Regions from separate parts of the Paraburkholderia sp. 22099 genome, predicted to be linked through region 2. Evidence: predicted binding sites of a transcription regulator. Region 2 holds the regulator's gene; each other region holds the start of a gene.
What was found. The regulator LexA, encoded in region 2, represses DNA repair genes until DNA is damaged. The targets are predictions, from matches to a motif close to ACTGTATNNNNATACAGT.

Region 1 (3,276 bases), on a different contig from region 2:
CGGTCGGACGCACTGCCGGACGCATCGCCGGCCGGCTCACCATTGCCGGCGCGCGCGGCGACTTCGTCGAGCACCCTCGCCGCGGTGGCCGGCCCCACGCCCGGCAGCAACTGCATGACGCGAAAACCGGCGACGCGGTCGCGCGGATTCTCCGCCCAGCGCAGCACGGCCAGCACGTCCTTCACGTGTACGGAATCGAGAAACTTCAGCCCGCCGAATTTCACGAACGGAATGTTGCGGCGGGTCAGTTCGATCTCCAGCGCGGCACTGTGATGCGCGGCGCGAAACAGCACCGCCTGCGACTTGAGTTTCATGCCCTGCTCGCGCGCTTCGAGCACCTGCTCGACGACATAGCGGGCCTGATCGGCTTCGTCGGCCACCGTGACGAGACGCGGGCGCTGCGCCGACGCCTTGTCGGTCCACAGATTCTTCGTGTAGCGCTCGCTGGCGAGTTCGATCACCGCATTCGACGCCGCCAGGATCGGCCCAGTCGAGCGGTAGTTGCGCTCCAGCGTGACCTGCCTCGCGGGCGGATCGAAATGCGCCGGAAAGTCGAGAATATTGCGCACGGTCGCGCCGCGAAACGAATAGATGGACTGCGCGTCGTCGCCGACCACGGTCAGGCCGCGGCCGTCCGGTTTCAACGCGAGCAGAATCGACGCCTGCAGGCGGTTGGTGTCCTGGTACTCGTCGACCAGCACGTGATCGAAGCGCGCCGACAGATCGGCGGCGATCGCCGGCTCGGCGGCCATGTGCGACCAGTAAAGCAGCAGGTCGTCGTAATCGAGCACGCTCTGCTTCTGCTTCGCTTCGACGTAAGCCGCGAACAGCATGCGCAGATCGGCTTCCCATTCGCGGCACCAGGGAAACGCCTTGTCGAGCACCCGACCAAGCGACGCGCCGGTGTTCACGACGCGCGAGTAAATGGCGAAACAGGTGCTCTTGGCCGGAAAGCGCCGCTCTTTCGCCGACAAACCGAGTTCATGGCGCACGAGGTTCATCAGGTCGGCGGAATCCTCGCGGTCGTTGATCGTGAAGGCGGGCGCAAGGCCGATCAGATCCGCGTATTCGCGCAAGAGACGCGCGCCGACGCTATGGAACGTACCCGACCATGTGAGCCCTTGCGCCAATGCGGCCCGCGTGCCCAGCGCCGCGCCCGCGATGCGCGTGACGCGGCGGGTCATTTCGAGTGCGGCGCGGCGCGAAAACGTCAGCAGAAGGATGCGGCGCGGATCGGCGCCCTTCACCACCAGATTGGCGACGCGGTGCGCCAGCGTATTGGTCTTGCCGGAACCGGCGCCCGCGATCACCAGCAGCGCGCCCGGCGGCACGGTGGGTGTGTCGGCGCCGTATTCGACGGCTTCGCGTTGCGCGTCGTTGAGCTTGGCGAGCCAGGCGGCGGTATCGAACGGCGGCGGAGATTCGGCGACGGAGGGCAAAATGGCGTTTGGCGTTGGATTGGATTTGGTGCGGCGACGCACACTGTATATCCATACAACCACTGCAGACAAGCGACCCTTTTTTGCGGCACGAGCCTTGCGCCGTTCAACGCTGCGCCGCTCCCTCGAATACGCCGTTCACGACCAGCGAGCACGAAACGACCGCCCGAAAAAATGGCCCGAAGCGCATCCGCGCATCAGGCCACTTTTTCGTGCACGGCAGAACGTGTGTCGACGCCCGCGCGCAGCCGAACCCTACTGCTTCTTCGCATCCTTCAGCTTGGCCTCGGCGTTTTCCTTATCCGCGTCGGCCTGAGCCTCGGTCTTCTTTTTGTCCGCCTTGGCTTGCGCGACCGACGACTTCTTGTCGGCCTTCGCCTGTTCCTTGGCCGCCTTCTTGTCGGCGTGGGTCACGGGCGCGGCGGCCGGATCGCTCGCCTGCGCGAACGCCACTGACGACAGGCAAGCCGCGATCAGGGCGGCACAAAGCTGGTTCCTGGTGGACTGATTGATGCTCATGCGATACCTCCGTTTTAATACGATGCGGGACGAGCCAGCGCGCTTCGAATCGGACAGATCGTCACGCGGCAAGCTGGGCGAAGCATCCGGTCCGCACCCTTTCAAGCGCGCCTGGTTGCGGCCAGCGTGCCGGCCCAATCAGCCGGCACGCCTGCCGCCTCCGGCTTAGTGCTTCACGTCGGCCCCATCGGTCTGCTCGACCGACTGGCCCTGCATGTTCATCTTCATCTCGTTGCTGGCGGCCTGCTTGTCCGCCTTCTGGTTGATCTTGGCGTCGCGCACGTGTTCCTTGTATTGCGACTTGGCGGCCTTCTGCTCTTCCTTCAACTCCGCCTTGGACGCCTTCTTCGACGCCCGGTATTCGGCATTGGCCTTGGCATTGGCGTCGCGCTTCTGGACCAGCGGGTCGGTCGAACCCGGCGCGGTCAGCACCGTCGGCGCGGGTGTTACCGGTTGCACGCCTTGCGCGGCCGGCGCCGCGGGCGCGAGATCGGCCCCTTGGGTCTGAACTTGTGCCTGGCCGCTCACACCGGCGGACGGTTGCGCGGTCTGCGCGACAGCGGCAGTGGCGGCAAAAGCCGTGAGGGCGGTACCGATCAGGAGGGTGCGAATCTTGGTCATGGCTAATCCTCTCTAAGATTGTTGTGACGCGGGCGTCGTATCGAGCGCGGCGGCCGCAAGGCTGGAGCCGCTGCCGGTTCTCGCCCGGTCTACTGCTGCCGGAAAATCCAGCAGGCTTTGCTACGGGACCCCACTTTACGAGTGAAGTCCGCGATACACGACCGGTGTTACGCAAGGTTTCACTTTCCGACATAAACCTAACAACTGCTTGCATTTGCTTGCGCGAGGTCTTCGCTACACGCTGTGTTTCATCCAGGGCAAGCTTGTGGCTTATGATGCGAACCCTTTGTCTGAAGGCGCAAACGCCATGCCCAATCTCGATTTCACGCTGACCGGCGACTATGTCGAATTGCACAATCTGCTGAAGATAACGGGCCTCGCGGACAGCGGCGGCTCCGCGAAAATGATGGTGGCGGACGGCGCGGTCACCGTCGACGGCCGCGTCGAAACGCGCAAGACCTGCAAAATTCGCGCGGGCCAGGTGGTGCTGCTCGGCGATACGCGAATCGCGGTCCACGAGGCGTGACAAGCGGTCGGACGCGCACTCCGCGAACTCGGAGGAATGCGCGCACCAAAATCGTGCCTTATCCATCGACATCGTGACGGCATCGCAATAAGCTGTCGGTTTCCCACAGACAAACCATTGGGCTGACAGCCGCCCTACGCGCTCGCCGAAGGACCGCAAGGCACGGCAAGC
Region 2 (3,276 bases):
GTCGTCATGCTCAATGCTCTTTCAGGATTCACGCCTGCGTGTTCTGGCCGCCGGGCCCTGGCTGGCCAAAGCGCGCCACTGGGGCGCGCCCGGATTGGACGCGTTGCCGCGTCGCTCGGTCGATGCCGTTGCCGGCACCGGCGGTCTTACTGCGGCTGATAGATCGAATCGAATACGCCGCCGTCCGCGAAGTGCGTTTTCTGCGCGTTCGTCCAGCCGCCGAACGAGTCGTCCACCGTGTACAGCTTCAGCTTCGGAAACTTCGAGGTCAACTCCGCCGGCACCTTGTTCGAACGCGGCCGGTAGAAGTTCTTCGCGGCGATCTCCTGGCCCTGCTCGCTGTACAGGAAGTTCAGATACGCCTCGGCCAGCTTGCGCGTGCCGCGCTTGTCGACGACCTTGTCGACCACGGCAACCGGCGGCTCGGCCAGGATGCTCACGGACGGCACGACGATTTCGAACTTGTCCGTGCCGAACTCCTTCAGCGACAGGAACGCTTCGTTTTCCCACGCGATCAGCACGTCGCCGATGCCGCGTTGCACGAAGCTGGTGGTCGCGCCGCGCGCGCCCGAATCGAGCACGCCGGCATTCTTATAGAGCTTGCCGACGAACTCCTTCGCCTTCTGGTCGTTGCCGCCCGGCTGATGCGCGGCATACGACCACGCCGCGAGGTAGTTCCAGCGCGCGCCGCCCGAGGTTTTCGGGTTCGGCGTGACGATCGACACGCCCGGTTTGATCAGATCGTCCCAGTCCTTGATGTGCTTCGGGTTGCCCTTGCGCACCAGAAACACGATCGTCGACGTGTACGGCGATGCGTTGTCGGGCAGACGCTTTTGCCAGCCCTTGTCGAGCAGGCCCTTGTTAGCGAGGGCGTCGATGTCGTAGGCGAGCGCGAGGGTCACGACGTCCGCCTGCAGGCCGTCGAGCACGGAGCGCGCCTGCGCGCCCGAGCCGCCGTGCGACTGCTTGAAGGTGATCGTTTCGCCGGTTTTTGCCTTCCACTCCTTGCCGAACGCCTGGTTGACGTCCTGGTAGAGCTCGCGCGTCGGGTCGTAGGACACGTTCAGCAGCGTCGTGTCGGCGGCGTGCGCCTGCCCCGCGACGCCGAGCGCGGCTGCCGCGCCGAAGGCGAGCGCCGCGATCAGTTTCTTCGTCTTGCCTGCCAGCCCCGTGTGTCGATGGTTCATGCCAACTTTCTCCGCGTTGTGGTCCGTTGAAACGGCGTGTGATGTTGTTTTGCGTCGTCTGCGTGCGGCCACGTGTGCGTGGCGCCAACTGGAGGCCAGTCTATCGAAGGGCTTTCATCATTAAAAATAATGTTTCTTCATTCTTTAATACGCAAAAGTGGTAATGACAGCCAGATAAGGCGTTGCAGCACGAAAACGGGTGTTGGAGCGTCCGGTTTGGACGTTTCCACGACCCCACTTCGTCGCCTGCCCGCACGAACTTAAAGTAAAGCTTGAATTGCGCCGGATACTGTATAAAAATACAGCCACCTGTTCATACATACAGTGGCGCCATGACAAAACTCACCGCACGACAGCAGCAGGTTTTCGATCTGATCCGCCGGGCCATCGAACGCACCGGCTTTCCGCCCACCCGCGCGGAGATCGCCGCGGAACTGGGCTTCAGCTCGGCCAACTCGGCAGAAGAACATCTGCGCGCGCTCGCTCGCAAGGGTGTCATCGAGCTGGCGGCCGGCGCATCGCGCGGCATACGCCTTCTCACCAGCCCCGAAGACTCGCCGCACCAGTTCACGCTGCCGCACGCGAGCATCATGCAACTGTCGTTGCCGCTGATCGGCCGGGTCGCCGCGGGTAGCCCGATACTCGCGCAGGAACATATCTCGCAGCATTACGCATGCGACCCGGCGCTCTTCTCGAGCAAGCCCGATTACCTGCTGAAAGTGCGCGGGCTGTCCATGCGCGACGCCGGCATCTTCGACGGCGACCTGCTCGCGGTGCAAAAACGCAGCGAGGCGAAAGACGGCCAGATCATCATCGCCCGGCTCGGCGACGACGTCACGGTCAAGCGCCTGAAGCGCCGGCCGAACGGTATCGAGCTGATCGCCGAGAATCCCGATTACGACAACATCTTCGTTGAAACCGGCAGCGCGGATTTCGCGCTGGAGGGTATCGCCGTGGGGCTGATCCGCCCCGGAGAGTTTTAACCCGCCCGCTCGCCGGTTCGCCGGATCGCAGCCGCCCCAACGTTGAATCGCCTGGAGAGACTCATGGAACGCCTTGCCCGCCTGCTGCCCTTTCGCCAGTTCGGTCGTCTGCGCCGTCTGCGCAAGCTGGTGCCCTGCTCAGTGAGCGGAGCGCCCGCGGTCAGCACGCCATCGCTGTTCGACTCGCCCGACGGGGTATCGAGCTTGCCGTCGTCGTTGCCCGCCTTTGCCCGCGTGTCGTTGAATGCCGGGTTGAATATGGCGGAGCCGGAGCGGCGCGCACCGGTTCGGGTTTATCACGGGCCGTCGCGGCTCATCATGGTCGGCACCATGGAGGCCGTATGCCGCATGATCGATCGTTGCATCGCCGACGAGGCCAACGTGCACGGCGCGGTATTCGAGTCCTGATCGGCTTTCAATATTGTTGTCGCGTGGGATCGTTTTTGCGTGGCCGCGGTCCACGTTAGATCAAACGTGATGGAGAGTCCCACCCGATGGCAGTTTCGACACGCAAGAACCACGGCGCCAGCCGGCCGCTGATCGTCACTCTGGTTGTGATCGTGTTGATCGCCGCGCTGGGGTTCGTCTACGCGTCGCCGTATATCGCGCTGAATAATCTCAAGCGCGCGGCGGACGCGCGCGACGCGCAAACCGTCAATCAGTACGTCGACTTTCCCGCATTGCGCGAAAGCCTGAAGCAGCAGGTCACAGGCTTGCTGACACGCCGGCTCGACGCGCAGGGCAACGGCAATCCATTAGCCGCGATCGGCGCGATGATCGGCGTGGCATTGATCGGGCCGCTGGTAGACGCTTATGCGACGCCGGACGGCGTGGCGGCATTGCTGAACGGCATGCCGCCGCGCGGCAATCCTGGCGAGCGGCCGCCTGCTCCGCCCGCGGCCAACAATCCGCCCGCAACACCCGCGCCGGCGCCCGTGCCTGCATCGCCCACCGCGGGAGGCTCAGCCAACAGCGCGGCAAACAATAACGCCGCGCCGCCGCAGCCGCCGGAAACCACGGCGAGCTATCGCGGCCTCAACCAGTTCGCCGTTACTTACCGGCATGGCGCCGGCGACGCACGTTATTCGGCGATCTTCCAGCGCGAA
Region 3 (3,276 bases), on a different contig from region 2:
TGGGAAGGAGTCAAACTGCGCGCGCCGCGAGCGACGGCCCGCGGCGCGATCATGTGCGTCGAACGATTCGGACGGGTCGAACGGATCGTTCGAATCGCCGTTACCGTCACGCGGGCCGCCCGCGTTGCGTCCAGCATTGGACAACGGCCGGCCCTTGCGTATCACGTGATGGTTACTCTTCTTCGCCCGCGACTTCGGCGCCCGCCCCGGTCACTGCTTCGGCCATGGCGTTCACACCCAGCGATTCGCGGATACGGTTTTCAATTTCACGAGCGATATCAGGATTCTCGCGCAGGAATTCGCGCGCGTTGTCCTTGCCCTGACCGATACGTTCGCCGCTGTAGCTGTACCAGGCACCGGCCTTGTCGACGATCTTCGCCTGCACGCCGAGGTCGATGATCTCGCCCTGGCGCGAGATACCCTCGCCATACAGAATGTCGAAAATCGCTTCGCGGAACGGCGGCGCCACCTTGTTCTTGACGACCTTCACGCGCGTTTCATTGCCGATCACTTCGTCGTTCTTCTTGATCGAACCGATGCGGCGAATGTCCAGGCGCACCGACGCGTAGAACTTCAGCGCATTGCCGCCCGTGGTGGTTTCCGGATTGCCGAACATCACGCCGATCTTCATGCGGATCTGGTTGATGAAGATCACGAGGCAGTTCGTGCGCTTGATCGTGCCGGTGAGCTTGCGCAGCGCCTGTGACATCAGGCGCGCTTGCAGACCTGGCAGCGAGTCGCCCATTTCGCCTTCGATTTCGGCCTTCGGCACGAGGGCCGCGACCGAATCGATCACGATCATGTCGATCGAGCCCGAGCGCACCAGCGCGTCGGCGATTTCGAGCGCCTGCTCGCCGGTGTCCGGCTGGGAGACCAGCAGGTCGTTCACATTTACGCCGAGCTTGCCCGCGTACTGAATATCCAGCGCGTGTTCCGCGTCGATAAACGCCGCCGTGCCGCCGATCTTCTGCATTTCGGCGATGACCTGCAGCGTCAGCGTGGTTTTACCGGATGACTCCGGGCCATAGATTTCGACCACACGGCCACGCGGCAAACCGCCGACGCCCAGTGCGATGTCGAGACCGAGCGATCCGGTTGAGACCACCTGGATGTCTTCGACTGCCTCACCTGCGCCGAGCCGCATGACCGACCCTTTGCCGAACTGCTTTTCGATCTGCGCGAGTGCGGCAGCGAGTGCCTTGCTCTTTTCAGCAGTCAGTCCAGCCGAGCCTTTCTTGCTTTCTTCCATGAATCGTCCTTTGCTATGATGAACGGCGTCTGAGGCAGGTGCGCAGCGCGTTTTCAACGAACGGCGCACGAAACCCAGACACTGTATAAAAAAACAGTGGTTTTGGCAAGCACGATTCCATGCGAACGCGCATATTTACTCTCGCGCTACCCCACCACCCACAATAATTTTCGGAGACCGCTGTGCGCCGCGGGGACACCCAAGGTGCCGGCAAGGCCAAAGCTGGCGCACCATGCGAATTCTGATTGCCGAAGACGACAGCATACTCGCGGACGGTCTGGTTCGATCACTCCGCCAATCGGCCTATGCCGTCGATCACGTGAAGAGCGGCGTCGAGGCCGACACCGCCCTGTCGATGCAAACCTTCGACCTGCTGATCCTCGATCTCGGCCTGCCGCGCATGTCCGGACTCGAGGTGCTGCGCCGACTGCGCGCGCGCAATTCGAACCTGCCGGTGTTGATCCTGACCGCCGCGGACAGCGTCGACGAACGCGTCAAGGGCCTCGACCTCGGCGCCGACGACTACATGGCCAAACCCTTCGCGCTGAACGAACTCGAGGCGCGCGTGCGGGCGCTGACCCGGCGCGGCGCGGGCGGCGGCCCGACCGTCGTGCGGCACGGCTCGCTGTCGTTCGACCAGGTTGGCCGCATCGCCTATGTCAACGAACAGGTGATCGACCTGTCGGCGCGCGAGCTGGGCTTGCTCGAGGTGCTGCTGCAGCGCATCGGCCGCCTGGTCTCGAAAGAACAACTTGTCGACCATCTGTGCGAATGGGGCGAGGAGGTCAGCAACAACGCGATCGAAGTCTACGTGCACCGGCTGCGCAAGAAGATCGAGCCGAGCGGCGTGCGCATCATCACTGTGCGGGGCCTGGGATATTGCCTCGAGAAGGCGGCGTCGCCCGCGAACGTGAACGCCCACGCCGGCGAGAGCGAGGGCGCGCCGCCGCCCCCCGCCGGGCCCGAACCCGAGCCGCCGTCGGGCCCGATGCCGGCGAGCCACCATTTCAAATAGGGAACGCCCCATGGCCGCTCGCGCAGATCGCCCCACGGCGCACGCGGCGGACCTCGACGAAGCGCGCGACGAGCGGTACGCCAATCCGTTCGCCCCGCCCGACGAGACCGAAGCCGCCGCCGCGGCGCGCCCGCGCTCGCTATTCGGCGAGATTCTCGACTGGATGCTGGCGCCGCTCCTGCTGCTGTGGCCGATGAGCCTCGCCGTCACCTATCTGGTCGCCAAGTCGATCGCCAACGGGCCGTTCGACCGCGCGCTCGAAACCGACGCCTATGTGCTCGCGCGCCAGATTCATCCGGTGAATGGCGTGGCGGAGCTGTCGCTGCCCGATTCCACGCGCGATTTTCTACGCACCGACAATGTCGACAGCCTGTTCTATCAGGTGCTCGGCACGCGCGGCGAACTGGTCGGCGGCGAGCGCGACATGCCGTTGCCGCACGAGGACGATCGCCCGCCGCCCGGCCTCGTCGAATTCCGCGACGACGTGCTGCACGGCAACGACATCCGCGTCGCCTATACGACCGTCGAGTTTCCGCAGACGCCCGGCGCGCAGCCGGTGCTGGTGCAGGTCGCCGAAACGCTCGACAAGCGCAGCCAGCTCGCCAACGACATCATCAAGGGCGTGATCCTGCCGCAGTTCGTGATCCTGCCGCTCGCGATCCTGCTGGTGTGGTTCGGCCTGTCGCGCGGACTCGCGCCGCTGCATGCGCTGCAGGACCACATCCGCGCGCGCCGCCCCGACGATCTGTCGCCGCTGGAAGCACGCCGCGCGCCGCCCGAGATCGAGCCGCTGGTCACGTCGTTCAACGATCTGCTCACGCGCCTCGAACAGAACATGGAATTGCAGAAGCGCTTCATCGCCGATGCCGCGCATCAGATGAAAACGCCGCTGGCCGGCCTGCGCACCCAGGCGGAACTGGCGTTGCGCCAGGACGTCTCGGCGGAAGTTCATCGCTCGCTCGAACAGATCGCCACCAGTTCCGAGCACGCGGCGCGGCTCGTCACGCAGTTG

Region 1: ACTJLC_RS13460 (ATP-dependent helicase) is a predicted target of LexA. The motif match lies at 1,482-1,499, and genes of this name have one in related genera.
Region 3: recA (recombinase RecA) is a predicted target of LexA. The motif match lies at 1,330-1,347, and genes of this name have one in related genera.

The regions. Positions count from the first base shown of each region.
Region 1 covers NZ_JBQEPU010000011.1:173,844-177,119, reverse strand. The annotation lists gene ACTJLC_RS13460 (ATP-dependent helicase) at 1-1,439, opposite strand, end outside; gene ACTJLC_RS13455 (hypothetical protein) at 1,695-1,958, opposite strand; gene ACTJLC_RS13450 (hypothetical protein) at 2,124-2,579, opposite strand; gene ACTJLC_RS13445 (RNA-binding S4 domain-containing protein) at 2,887-3,105, shown strand.
Region 2 covers NZ_JBQEPU010000001.1:287,960-291,235, forward strand. The annotation lists gene cysT (sulfate ABC transporter permease subunit CysT) at 1-8, opposite strand, end outside; gene ACTJLC_RS01230 (sulfate ABC transporter substrate-binding protein) at 147-1,187, opposite strand; gene lexA (transcriptional repressor LexA) at 1,520-2,170, shown strand; gene ACTJLC_RS01240 (hypothetical protein) at 2,234-2,578, shown strand; gene ACTJLC_RS01245 (DUF2939 domain-containing protein) at 2,665-3,276, shown strand, end outside.
Region 3 covers NZ_JBQEPU010000002.1:186,068-189,343, forward strand. The annotation lists gene recX (recombination regulator RecX) at 1-165, opposite strand, end outside; gene recA (recombinase RecA) at 173-1,249, opposite strand; gene ACTJLC_RS03100 (response regulator transcription factor) at 1,482-2,264, shown strand; gene ACTJLC_RS03105 (sensor histidine kinase) at 2,275-3,276, shown strand, end outside.